4 regions of the Colwellia sp. Bg11-12 genome follow, and region 2 is predicted to be linked to each of the others. Evidence: predicted binding sites of a transcription regulator. Region 2 holds the regulator's gene; each other region holds the start of a gene.
The links. Region 2 encodes LexA, which represses DNA repair genes until DNA is damaged. Its sites were predicted from a motif close to TACTGTATNNNNATACAGTA; they were not measured.

Region 1: the regulator LexA is predicted to act here: its motif matches at 1,660-1,679, upstream of recA (recombinase RecA).
Region 3: the regulator LexA is predicted to act here: its motif matches at 1,566-1,585, upstream of H4J39_RS10035 (YebG family protein).
Region 4: the regulator LexA is predicted to act here: its motif matches at 2,049-2,068, upstream of dinB (DNA polymerase IV).

Annotation. Positions count from the first base shown of each region.
Region 1 is NZ_JACGUZ010000075.1:35,843-39,052, forward strand. Features, by position in the region: gene H4J39_RS13375 (class I SAM-dependent methyltransferase) at 1-446, shown strand, start outside; gene recA (recombinase RecA) at 569-1,612, opposite strand; gene mutS (DNA mismatch repair protein MutS) at 1,949-3,210, shown strand, end outside.
Region 2 is NZ_JACGUZ010000059.1:253,006-256,215, reverse strand. Features, by position in the region: gene coxB (cytochrome c oxidase subunit II) at 1-175, opposite strand, end outside; gene lexA (transcriptional repressor LexA) at 792-1,427, opposite strand; gene H4J39_RS07045 (alpha/beta fold hydrolase) at 1,506-2,324, opposite strand; gene H4J39_RS07040 (DUF6942 family protein) at 2,699-3,210, shown strand, end outside.
Region 3 is NZ_JACGUZ010000071.1:240,781-243,990, reverse strand. Features, by position in the region: gene dbpA (ATP-dependent RNA helicase DbpA) at 108-1,490, shown strand; gene H4J39_RS10035 (YebG family protein) at 1,663-2,019, shown strand; gene H4J39_RS10030 (M48 family metallopeptidase) at 2,062-2,775, shown strand.
Region 4 is NZ_JACGUZ010000075.1:27,012-30,221, forward strand. Features, by position in the region: gene H4J39_RS13345 (dipeptidyl-peptidase 3 family protein) at 1-148, shown strand, start outside; gene H4J39_RS13350 (peroxiredoxin) at 305-799, shown strand; gene dinB (DNA polymerase IV) at 874-1,935, opposite strand; gene H4J39_RS13360 (HupE/UreJ family protein) at 2,185-3,210, shown strand, end outside.

The sequences.
Region 1 (3,210 bases), on a different contig from region 2:
TCTGTGCTAACACTCATAAAAAAGAAGGTCTGAACTATATAGAGGGCGACGCATGTGCCTTAGATATTGAAGACAACACCATTGATATTATCTTTAATGTAGAATCTTCGCATTGTTACTCAAACATCAATCAATTTTATCGCCAAGTTAGTGATAAACTTAAACCCGGAGGCTTCTTCCTCTATACAGATATATTTTTCCCAGATGAGAAGCTTTATGATGATTTCTTAGCTTTTGAACAGAACTTAATTCCAGGCATGGACATTTTGTATGCTAAAGATATGACCGAAAACGTCATTGATGCTTGTCGATTAGATAAAGTAGACTTTAAAACAACACTGCCTAAGACAATTGCTGCTTTAATGTCAGAAATTGCTGAAGTTAAATTAGATAAATACGAAAAAGGTCTCATTAAATATATTACGGTTGTGGCAATAAAGCGCTAGCGCTTCATTGTAAATGAATAGCGACTATTAATTGATTATAATGATCAAAGTTATATTCTTCAGATATAAAAAAGCCACCGCAAATGCGATGGCTTATTAGAATATTTTCTATTAATAGCAGCTTATTCGATAACTGCTTCTTCGTCTTCTTTAGCTGGTTTTTCACTTGCTCTTACGCTTTTAACTAACAGTAATTCACGTAAACGTTTATCAAGCTCTTTTGCCATTTCAGGTTTTTCTGCTAACGATTTAGAAGCGTTTGCTTTACCTTGGCCAATACGATCGCCATTGTAGCTATACCAAGAACCGGCTTTTTCAACCATATTATGCTGAACACCTAGGTCAATTAATTCACCTAAGCTGTTAATTCCTTCACCATATAAAATTTGAAATTCAGCTTGTTTAAATGGAGGTGCTATTTTATTTTTAACCACTTTTACACGTGTTTCATTACCAATAATTTCATCACCGGCCTTAACCGCGCCGATACGTCTGATATCTAAACGAACAGAAGCATAAAACTTAAGCGCATTACCACCTGTTGTTGTTTCTGGGCTACCAAACATCACACCAATTTTCATACGAATTTGGTTAATGAAAATGATCATGGTGTTAGATTTTTTCAAGTTACCTGTCAACTTACGCATTGCTTGTGAAAGCATACGGGCTTGTAGTCCCATATGAGAGTCACCCATGTCACCTTCAATTTCTGCTTTTGGTGTAAGCGCAGCAACAGAATCGACAACAATAACGTCTATAGCACCTGAGCGCGTTAGCATGTCACAAATTTCCAATGCTTGCTCACCCGTATCAGGTTGAGAAACAAGTAACTCATTAATATTAACACCTAGCTTTTCAGCATAAATAGGGTCAAGTGCATGCTCTGCATCAACGAATGCACACACTTTACCGTTACGCTGAGCTTCAGCAATAACTTCAAGTGTTAATGTTGTTTTACCACTTGATTCAGGACCATAAATTTCAACAACACGCCCTAGTGGTAAACCACCAGCACCTAATGCAACATCAAGCGCTAATGAACCTGTAGAAATGGTTTCAACATCCATTGTGTTGTTATCACCAAGCTTCATAATTGAGCCTTTACCAAATTGTCTTTCGATTTGGCTTAATGCTGCTGCTAATGCTTTTTCTTTATCATCTTTCATGTTTGTTCCGCCGATGTTGCTAAGATTTCGTTTTGATGGAGCAAGTATACTGTATGGTCGTACAGTATCAAGCTTTTTTACAATTATTTTCATTTTATTATTAAAAATAAAAAGATGTGACTTATATACTACTGATATAAGTGAATTTAATTAACAATAGTAACTTTTAACGTTACCTTGTAAAAAAGTTACTATTTGTAATTTTACAGGTAATGTACAGGATAAATCTTATAGGGTTCGGTAAAATTTTAGTTAAATAAATAGAGTCTAAATTTATGGGTTATGGCATAATTACCTTATTACTTTTTCATTAATCTTATGAGTTACCGCATAGAAATGACTACAGCAAACTTAGACCTTTCCTCACACACACCTATGATGCGCCAGTACTTAACAATTAAAGCCGAGTTTCCTCATATTTTAATTTTTTATCGCATGGGTGACTTTTACGAGTTGTTTTTTGATGATGCTAAAAAAGCATCTGACTTACTCGACATTTCATTAACCGCTCGTGGTAAAACAGGAGGCAATGCTATACCAATGGCAGGCGTTCCATACCATGCTGTTGAAAACTATTTAGCTAAGTTAGTACAGCTGGGAGAGTCTGTTGCGATTTGTGAACAAATTGGCGATCCAGCAACGAGCAAAGGTCCTGTTGAACGTAAAGTTGTTAGAGTTATCACTCCTGGCACAGTTAGCGACGAGGCTTTATTACTCGACAAGCACGACAATTTGATTGTTGCCGTCAGTGAAAGTAACAATAAGTCATCACAGCGGTTTGGACTGTCTTATCTTGATATGACCAGTGGCCGATTTGTACTCACCGAGCCAAGCACCATCGAGCAGTTACAAGCTGAATTACAGCGTTTATCTCCTGCAGAACTTCTCTACAGTGAATCGTTCTCAGCGCCAGAGTTACTAAAAGGCTATCAAGGATTAAGAAGAAGATCTGAATGGGAGTTTGATTTAGACACGGCCATTAATTTACTAAATACACAATTTGGCACTAAAGAACTTTCTGGCTTTGGTGTTGATGATAAATCATTAGGCTTAATGGCCGCTGGTTGCTTATTCCAATATGTAAAAGAATGTCAACGCAGTGCGCTTCCTCACATTCGAGCCATTATTTGTGAGTCTTCTGCTTCTGGTGTCATTTTAGATGCAGCAACTCGTCGTAACTTAGAACTCACTCAAAACTTACAAGGTGGCTTTGAAAATACCCTCGCATCGGTATTAGACAAGTCAGCGACACCAATGGGCTCTAGATTACTGAAACGTTGGTTACATTTTCCTTTACGTGATTTAAACATATTAACCGCACGTCAAAATGCAATTAGCGAACTATTGTCACAAGATTTAACGTCTGAATTATTTAGCCAACTTAAATCTTTTGGTGATATTGAGCGTATTGTTTCTCGCATTGCCTTACGCTCTGCGCGTCCAAGAGATTTTGCTCGTTTACGTAATGCTTTAAGTCAACTGCCTGAACTTCAGCAACATTTACAAGCTTGTCAGCAAGCACATATCACTGAGTTAGCGTCAAAAAGCTTTCCAATACCCAACTTACACGACTTATTGCAACATGCTTTAGTTGAAAA
Region 2 (3,210 bases):
CACCAAAAACAACCACACCGATTGCTACACATATATACATTGCTAACATATGCAAATCGTAAACATCTCGACTTACTTCTGTTACACCCTTGGTCAGATTTAATTGCATATCTGCCCAAGCTGAACTGGAAAGAACACTCCCCAACGACAGCCAACCTAGGTTACGTCTTTTCACACGACATCTCCTTCACCCTATAAAAGTTTAAAACTTGATACCTAGGACAACATACATCCTTAGATACGGATTTTTATTATTTTCTTGGCAATTTTGTTGTCAACCAATATGCGTTTACAACATCGCCTTATATTTATATTTGTACACTTTCCAATCTAGAATTACTTAAAAGTTGATCTGGGTCAAATTAAAAATCGAGCTAATTTAAAATAAAAGCCAATAAAAACAATAGAGTATCAACTCTAATATAGGCTAAAGTCTATTAACAAAGGGCTGTAGCTACAGTATTAAAAATAAACAATTAAATACGAAGGTACTCGTTGTAAAGAGAGGAGGTGAGTATTTTTTAAACAAAAAAAGATAAGGTGGTTTAAATCGAGCTTAAAATATGAATTATTATTAGAAAAGAGATAGGTTTGTATAAAAAGCGTACGAAAGAAGAGAAAGCTAAACTTTACCAATATATGGGAACATAAAGATTGGATTACATTAGGCAAGTGTTGATGCATAAATTTTCATTGAAATATGCAAAAAATATTAAACTAAAAGGTTTAAGAGATACTTAACTTTTAATCGTTAAATATCGCTTAAATATAGTGCGGGTATGTGAACAAAGTTACATCCAGTCTCCTGAACGAATAACCCCCACAGCAAGACCTTCAATATTAAATTCTTGTACGGCTAAATCAACTTTTATGGGAGAGAAGTCTTCATTTTCAGCATGTAAATAAACGATATTGCCTTCTCGTTTATAACGTTTAACCGTTACATTTTCCTCTACTCGGGCAACGATTACTTGGCCGTTCTGTACATCTGTTGTTTGATGTACCGCTAATAAATCACCGTCAAGTATGCCAATATTTTTCATACTTTCGCCATTTACTCTAAGCAAATAATCAGCTGATGGATGAAATAAATTACCATCAACTTTATAATGATCTTCCACGTGCTCTTCAGCCAAAATAGGTTCGCCTGCAGCGACTCGACCAATTAAGGGTAAACCCGCTTCTTCCATTAATTTTTCTGTTAAACGAATTCCACGAGACGTACCTGGCAACATTTCTATATAGCCTTTTTTCGCTAAAGCTTTTAAGTGCTCTTCCGCTGCGTTAGCTGATTTAAAGCCAAAAAATTTGGCTATTTCAGCACGCGTTGGCGGCATACCCGTTTCGCTTATTTTTTCTTTGATCAAATCAAAAACTTGTTGCTGTCGATTCGTTAATGGGCGTAATTCGCTGATTTCATTTAGCATAAGATAAGCCTGTAAATTTACACAGTTGTTACTGTGAGTATATACAGGTCGTTATTAAAGGCAAGCTTTCTGGGGTAATTATTTTTGAAAATTGCCTGATTTTAAATAATGAATAACTTGCTCAATCACTTTTTCATTTTTCATCATAAAAGGATGTGTAGTTTCCATTTCAATATGATCATTCATGCCACGAATCTTGGTACTAGCAACAGAAACTTTACCGTCATCCTTATCCGGAATAAGTGTGGATAATATCCAGTTAATGCTCTGATTACCGGCAATAACACCCAAATCAAAATTAGCATCTCCAAGATTGCTAGGGATACTTAATTCGCCAGTACCTAATTGCATACCCGCATCACCATTTATAAAACTAAAACCAGGTGCATTTCTAAGCTTATCAACAACTTCACTGCCATTGTTTGGTGGGCCTAGCATAACGACTTTATTTAAATTGGGTATTTTGTGCATACTTAAGTATTGGCGAACTAATATACCCCCCATTGAATGGGTAACGAAGTTAACTTGACGATTTTCACAAATTAATAGCGCTTTAGAAATCACTTTTTCAGCCAACTCTTCTATCGAATAATCTCTAGAAGGGTAGTTGATATTTATCACAAAATAGCCTTCTGCCAGCAATCTTTTTTCAATAGATTTCATGGAATTAGCCGAACGTGCAAGCCCATGCAGCAAAATGACACATTCTCCGTTAGATAAAGAATCTGCGGGCTCTTCAAAAGAGGCTTGAATTTTATAGCCACGTTCAACCGAAGTATCTAGGCTGTCTTGTTCAATCATATTTTTTAAACGAATTTCTGCATCAGTAATTTTTTTAGTAAACTGTTCTTTAAGAAGCGCTAATTCTGACTTAAGTGCTGCAATTTTTTCATTCATAACTCCGCTCCATTATGTTTTTTTAGAATTCATTATTGATACTGTAGTCAGGTTAAACAGCAGCTAAGCAATATATTTTTAGCTGCCACAAATATAAAATATAAAACGGTTTTCTCCAACAAAATTTGAAGCCATTACTCTTGGAATGTCATTGTTTTCGATAAACTTCTCGCGTGGACCTTTAAATAGCCATAGAAAGCTATACGATATTAACATTTTATATTAGTTATCTGGTAGACATTGATAATCTTCAATCGATCTAACTTTGCCAGTAACTACATACATTCAAACAAAAAGGTTTTAAGGACGTTTTACTTGTCTCGATTATAAATTTACAATTCAACATACCCCCACGTAAAATGAGTTAAGTACCATTGAATGTTATTGGTTTAGGCTGCTCAAGCTTTACTATCGCTGTGTATATTGGCAACAGGCCAAGTATGCTTGAATATCAACAGTTATCTTGTCTATCGCCGCTAACCTTGGGCGAAATAGAGATGGTTAATCAAGCTTGCGGCAATGGCTGGCGTAAAGTATTTAATGTTTATGCGAAGTTACTTTATGCACTCGATAAAGAAAAATTCAACTATTCAACACTTGCACCATCTTGGCAAAAATACCGTGATAACTATTTACTTCAACACAACTCACAAACGGCTTTATTTTTCTCTCCACCTCAGTTATCAACCGCTAAGCAAACCCTGCATATTATTTGTGGAAGAACTTATGCGAAGCATTTGCTATCGACAGGCCAGCTAACCGCTAATTTCACTTGGTTAGATGAGCAATTTGCTATTGATAAAGCTAAAAATTTAATTGTGTGCCCCTATTTTGATTATCGACAATTATCGAATGCTAATATTGAAAAATTAGCCTATTTACTCAG
Region 3 (3,210 bases), on a different contig from region 2:
ATTTGTTCTCAAAGCGCTGGGAAAATCTGAGAGGGAACTAACTAAGTAGACTTGGTATAAGTAAACAAGGTAAAATAGCGCATTATTTTTATGCCAAGGAATTCCCGTTGAGCCAGCTTAGTTTTTCCACCTTAAAACTCAAACCTGAGTTAATTCAAAATTTAGAATCTATGGGTTATCAACAGATGACCGACATTCAAGCACAGAGCTTACCCACCATTATTGCCGGTGGCGATGTTATTGCCCAAGGTAAGACTGGCTCAGGAAAAACAGCGGCATTTGGCTTAGGTGTTTTAGAGAAGCTTGACGTAAAACGTTTTCGTATTCAATCACTTATTCTCTGTCCAACGCGTGAATTGGCTGACCAAGTAGCGAAAGAAATTCGTAAATTAGCCCGTGCTATTCATAACATCAAAATACTGACCCTGTGTGGCGGTATGCCTTTTGGTCCACAAGTTGGCTCACTAGAACACGGTGCTCACATTATCGTTGGAACACCTGGCAGAATAGAAGATCACTTAGGTAAAGGTACGTTAAAGTTAGACGATGTGAACATGCTCGTACTCGATGAAGCCGATCGTATGCTAGAAATGGGCTTTCAAGCTTCTGTTGATTTTATTATTAGCCAAATTCCTCAACAACGACAAACCTTATTATTTAGTGCTACTTACCCACCAGAAATTGCCGATATTGCTAAAAAAATAATGCAATCACCAACAAAAGTAACGGTTGAGGGCAACCATGAAGAGAGCACTATTTCACAACACTTCTATAAAGTAGAAAATGACAGTGAACGCATTGACGGTATTCGCTTATTATTATTAAAGCATCAACCAGAATCGAGTATCGTTTTTTGTAATACCAAAAAAGACGTACAAATAGTTGTCGATGAGCTACGCAATTATGGCTTTAATGTGCAAGATTTACATGGCGATTTAGAGCAAAGAGATCGTACCGAAGTATTAGTGCGCTTTTCTAATAAGAGTATCTCAATTCTAGTCGCGACTGATGTTGCCGCGCGTGGTTTAGATATTGATGCCCTAGATGCAGTTTTTAATTATCATATCGCTCGCGATAGCGAAATACATGTGCACCGTATTGGACGAACAGGACGAGCAGGAAGCACCGGTATTGCTTGTTCTTTTTTTAGTGAAAAAGAAAGTTACAAAATAGGTTTATTAGAAGATTATCTTGACCGTACTATTGAAGGTGAATTACTGCCTGATGCTAGCGTATTAAACGCTTCAGTGTATGCGCCTAAAATGGCGACGATACAAATAGACGGCGGTAAAAAGCAAAAAGTTCGTGCTGGCGATATTCTTGGCGCACTTACTGGCGATAAAACTATTTCAGGTAGCGAAGTGGGTAAGATCCAATTATCAGATAACTGGGCTTATGTGGCTATCAGCCGAAAATTTGCCAAACAAGCCTTTAAAAAACTCAGTGACGGCAAGTTAAAAGGCCGAAAATTTAGAGTGAGGTTGTTATAGTCAACACCGTAAAATAGTGCTTAAGAATAACGAGGTTTTATAAAACGATTGTATTTAATTAAAAACCTCGTATAGTACTGTATTCATATACAGCTTAAATTGTATTGTATAGGCTGTTTTATCATCTATGATAAAACTATCAAGCGTAATATTGATCAGGTAAGGAAAAGTAATGGCAGTTGAAAGTCGATTTGTCGTCATTAGACAAGGTGTGGAGGTAGAAACATTCATGGACAAAAAAGCAGCAGACGAGTATGACAAAATGCTTGATATGGCTGATAGCTTAGCCGAAATGTTTGAAGGAACCACATTAAATATTGATGAGAAAGTGCGTGAAGAACTTTGTATTTACTTAGCTAAAAATCGTGAAGAAGTGCTTGTTGCACTCCAGGCCAAAAAAGCTAAGCCAGAGACCCCAGCAAAGAAGAACGTAGCCGCGCCTGCTGAAAAAGTAAAAAGTAGTGAATTACCTTTAGAAACTGAAGCAGTTGTAAAAGTAAAAGCACCACGAAAAGCTAAAGCAAGTTAAATGACTTGAATTAATGCACACCAACTTTAAATATATTTAGTTATGTTGTCATATCAGCTTATTCGTAGTGTCAAAAGAAAAACGGTTGGCTTACAGGTTAAGCACGGGAAAATAATTATCCGTGCGCCAAAATATGTATCCGAGCAAGATATTGCTCATATTGTTAAATCAAAAAGCATTTGGCTGCAAAGAAAAATTGCCGAACAAAACGCCCAACCTGCCGCTAAAAATGATTATTATCAACAAGACAGCCAATTACTGATTAATGGTGAACGTAAAACCCTTGATATTCATTATGGGCTATTTCCTGACGTCACCTTTGATCAAGATATTATCATTGTCACACTTTCTGATAAATTAAAAACAAAAATTGCAGCTGATATTAAACAGCAAGATAAATATGTAAAACAGCAACTTCAAGCTTGGTTAAAGCAACAAACTCAACTTTATATTGATCAAAACCTGTGTCACTACGCAGAAAAAATTGGCGTTTTACCTAAGTCATTCAATGTAAGATTGTATAAATCACGCTGGGGAAGTTGTAATAGTAGAAAAGAACTGAGTTTTAGTTCTTTATTAGCAATGACACCTAAATGGATCATCGATTACGTAATAGTTCACGAACTGTGCCACCTTCGGCACATGAATCATTCAGCTGATTTTTGGCAATTAGTTGCCTTACACTATCCTAACTACTTGTTAGCAAAAACTTGGCTAAAATCTTACCAAAGTCAATTGCAATGGCCTACGATTTAACTACCAAGCTCACCTCATAGCGATAAATCGGCACGCAGGTAAAGACGGTGCAAGCTCGATTTAAAAACTTCAATATCAAAAAATGAAAATTCGCAAAGATATCTAAACCTTACAATAAATTATTGGCACGAATATCGCTTATCTTTTACTCACTAATTTAAATTCACCAGAGAATGACAACCTACTATCCGTTGTTATTATCAAGAGATGAAGAGATAAGATATGAAACTAAAAACCTACAACTGGAAAGCAGCGGCGATTTATACCCTTTCTGCAATAATGTCTATTATGTTAATTAATGTAATCATTAGCTTATGATTTACAGGGAAGATGTTTATAATATGTTGCAACATTAGGTTTTCTTAATTTTATTATAAATAAAAGCATAATAAATCAGCTTTTTGTGCTTTATTAATTAACAGTGCACTTTATTTA
Region 4 (3,210 bases), on a different contig from region 2:
TAATGGCGATTATGACGGTGTTGCAGCACTTGTTGCAAAAAGTGGTGTTATAAAAGCTAATTTAACTGAAGACTTAGCCCGTATTGAAGCCGCTAATATTCCAGTTGATATTACGTTTAAGCAAGGTAAGCGAGTGCTAGGTTTATAGCACACTTAAGTTAATTGACGCCCTAAACTAACACCCTGTTAAGCCTATCTTTTGCGATAGGCTTTTTTTTGATAAAAATTGAAAAGTATTTCAACTTATAGCGGTCTAATAAGAACTCACTAAGATAACTCATCATTTAATACGAAAGGTTTATTCATGAAAACAGCTTTATCGATTTTTATTATACTGAGCAGCTTGTTTACTTTTAATGCTCAAGCAAATGACGACATCAGTGCCAAAGCCCCCAATTTTACTCTAGCAACTCAAGTGGGGAAAAGTATTTCTTTAGCTGACTATCAGGATAAACCAGTCATTTTACACTTTTGGGCGACATGGTGTCCCTATTGTAAAAAATTACAGCCAACTTTAGTGGCACTAAAAGAAAAATATGAAAACACGGGAATTGAGATTGTCGCCATTAGCTTTAATGAAGACGAAGGGGCTAAACCACAAGATTCAATAACTCAACGAGGTTATCAATTTATTACCGCTGTTGAAGGGGACAACGTTGCTGAGCTGTATAACGTAAAAGGCACACCAACAACATTTTTTATTAATAGAAGTGGTCAAATTGTTTTCAAATCAACCAGTTCAAATAGTACTGATCCACGTTTAGAATTAGCGATTAAAGAAATAATCAAAACAAAATAAGCAGAAAATAAAAAGTGGCGTCGCTTTACAAGTAAGCACTTACTTACACAAAAATCACTCACTGTCTCTGCTCGTTACCAACTTAGAGACAGTTGTTTTACCTCTTTCGCATCATGATGAGCAAAACCTAACGTTAAGCCAATTAAACGAATTCCCCTAGATTGGCTGCGTAAAAGCGCTTTAACGAGTAGTTGCTTAAATGTGCTTTCATCACACCCCTGGCTCTGCTGCTCTACCGTCGTTTGCGTAAAATCATTAAACTTAAGCTTTATGCCTTGTTTGCTTATCATCATGTGCTGATGCTTTTCTAACCGTAATAAAAGCTTCTGGTATAGAAGTTCAACGGCACTTTCACACTCTTTTTCACACGATAAGTCGTGGGCAAAAGTGGTTTCAATCGCTAACGATTTACGCACTCGGTCTGTTTCTAATCTACGGTGATCAATACCAAAGCTTCGCTGATATAGAGCGGGAGCAAACTTACCCACAATCGGTATTAATACCGCCACAGAGCTTGCACGAATATCCGCACATGAAGCAAAACCATAACCTAAAAGTTTTTGCGCGGTTTTAGGACCTATACCCGGAATTTTCTTTAAAGGTAAGTTTTCGACAAAACGACTGATGTCACTTGGTGTAACTACACATTGCCCATTAGGTTTATTTTCATCACTGGCAATTTTAGCAATAAACTTATTTGGCGCAACGCCTGCTGACGCAGTTAGCTGCAATTCATTAAAAATATCACGTCGTATTTGTTCAGCAATAAGTGTAGCACTGCCGTTAAACGCTTTATTATGAGTAACATCAAGAAAAGCTTCGTCGAGCGATAGAGGCTCAATCAACTGAGTATAACGTTGAAATATAGCTCTTATTTGCGCAGAAACTTCTTGATAAACAGACATTCTTCCTGAAACAATCACTAAATCTGGACACAGTTTCATTGCTTTTATTGCAGGCATTGCAGAACGTACGCCAAATTTTCTGGCTTGATAATTACAGGTGCACAATACGCTTCTTGGCCCATTTCCACCGACGGCAAGCGGTACATTACGCAACGTTTCATCGTCGCGCATCTCAACAGCAGCATAGAAGCAGTCCATATCTATATGTATTATTTTTCGGTTTTGAGTCATATTTTAATTATGCTAAATAGTGTTTATGAAAATGTGCTGCATTTTAAGTATTTACATCAATAGTGATGCACCGCTTAAAACCGTAAGACATTTTTATCAATAACCCATAGCGAAGCTGTACATAAAAACAGTATAACCTTTTGGTTTAATAATTCAATATAGAAATAATAGGTCGACACCTTTTAATTTCTCGTTAAATACGTTAATTTGTCGCATTATTTTTTTCCACAAATAGCCGGCATTACCTTTATGATAACGCGTCTTTTAAAAACTATTTTTACCCTGCTACTTTTATCACCTTGGATAGTTAATGCTCATAGCAATGAAGCCAATCAAGCAGAATTACAATTACTGGCAGATAATAAGTACCAACTAATAATGAGTATTGATCTTTTACATGTGATTAAGAGCCATCAAAACTCCTCGGCTGATGATGCTGAATTAGTGCATTATTTAAAGGGTTTATCTTTAATTGAAACGAAGCAGTTATTATCAAAAATAACATCAATAATAAACAAACAAAGCGCTTTTATTATTGATGAAAATAAATCGATTATTGCTCCATTTTCAGGATTAACTGTTGCTGAATTAAGGGATAGACTTCATCCTAATACGTCCAATAATCCTGTTAAGTTACTTTCACAAGGTGACTTACCTATTGCGGTAAACAATAAGATCGCACTCTCTTTCCCGCCACTATTAAGCGATATGTTGTTAACGGTGACCAGTCCCAAAAAGTCTTTAGTGTTATCAGGTAGCAACAGCCATTATTTTTCTATTGATGAAAACAAGACGGCTGTACGTGAGCTTTCAACAGCTGAAATGAAGTTACTGAACATTGTTGAGTATATCTATCAGGGCTTTGTCCACATTTTACCGCAAGGGCTTGATCATATTCTCTTTGTGTTAGCGTTGTTTTTATTAGCAACAAAAACATCAACTTTATTGTGGCAAGTAAGTGCCTTCACCCTTGCTCATACCATTACACTGGCGCTAGGTATTTTCGGCATCATTAACTTACCAAGTAGTATTGTAGAGCCGCTCATTGCTTTATCAATTGCTTATGTGGCTATCGAAAATATTTTTTATCATAAACTGACAAAATGGCGCTTACCGATTATTTTTGCTTTTGGTTTACTGCACGGCTTAGGCTTTGCTTCGGTATTAGTTACACTGGGTTTACCCGAAAGTGAGTATGTTAGCAGCTTAATATCATTCAATATCGGTGTAGAGTTAGGTCAAATAACGGTGATAATTTTAGCTTTATTGGCAACC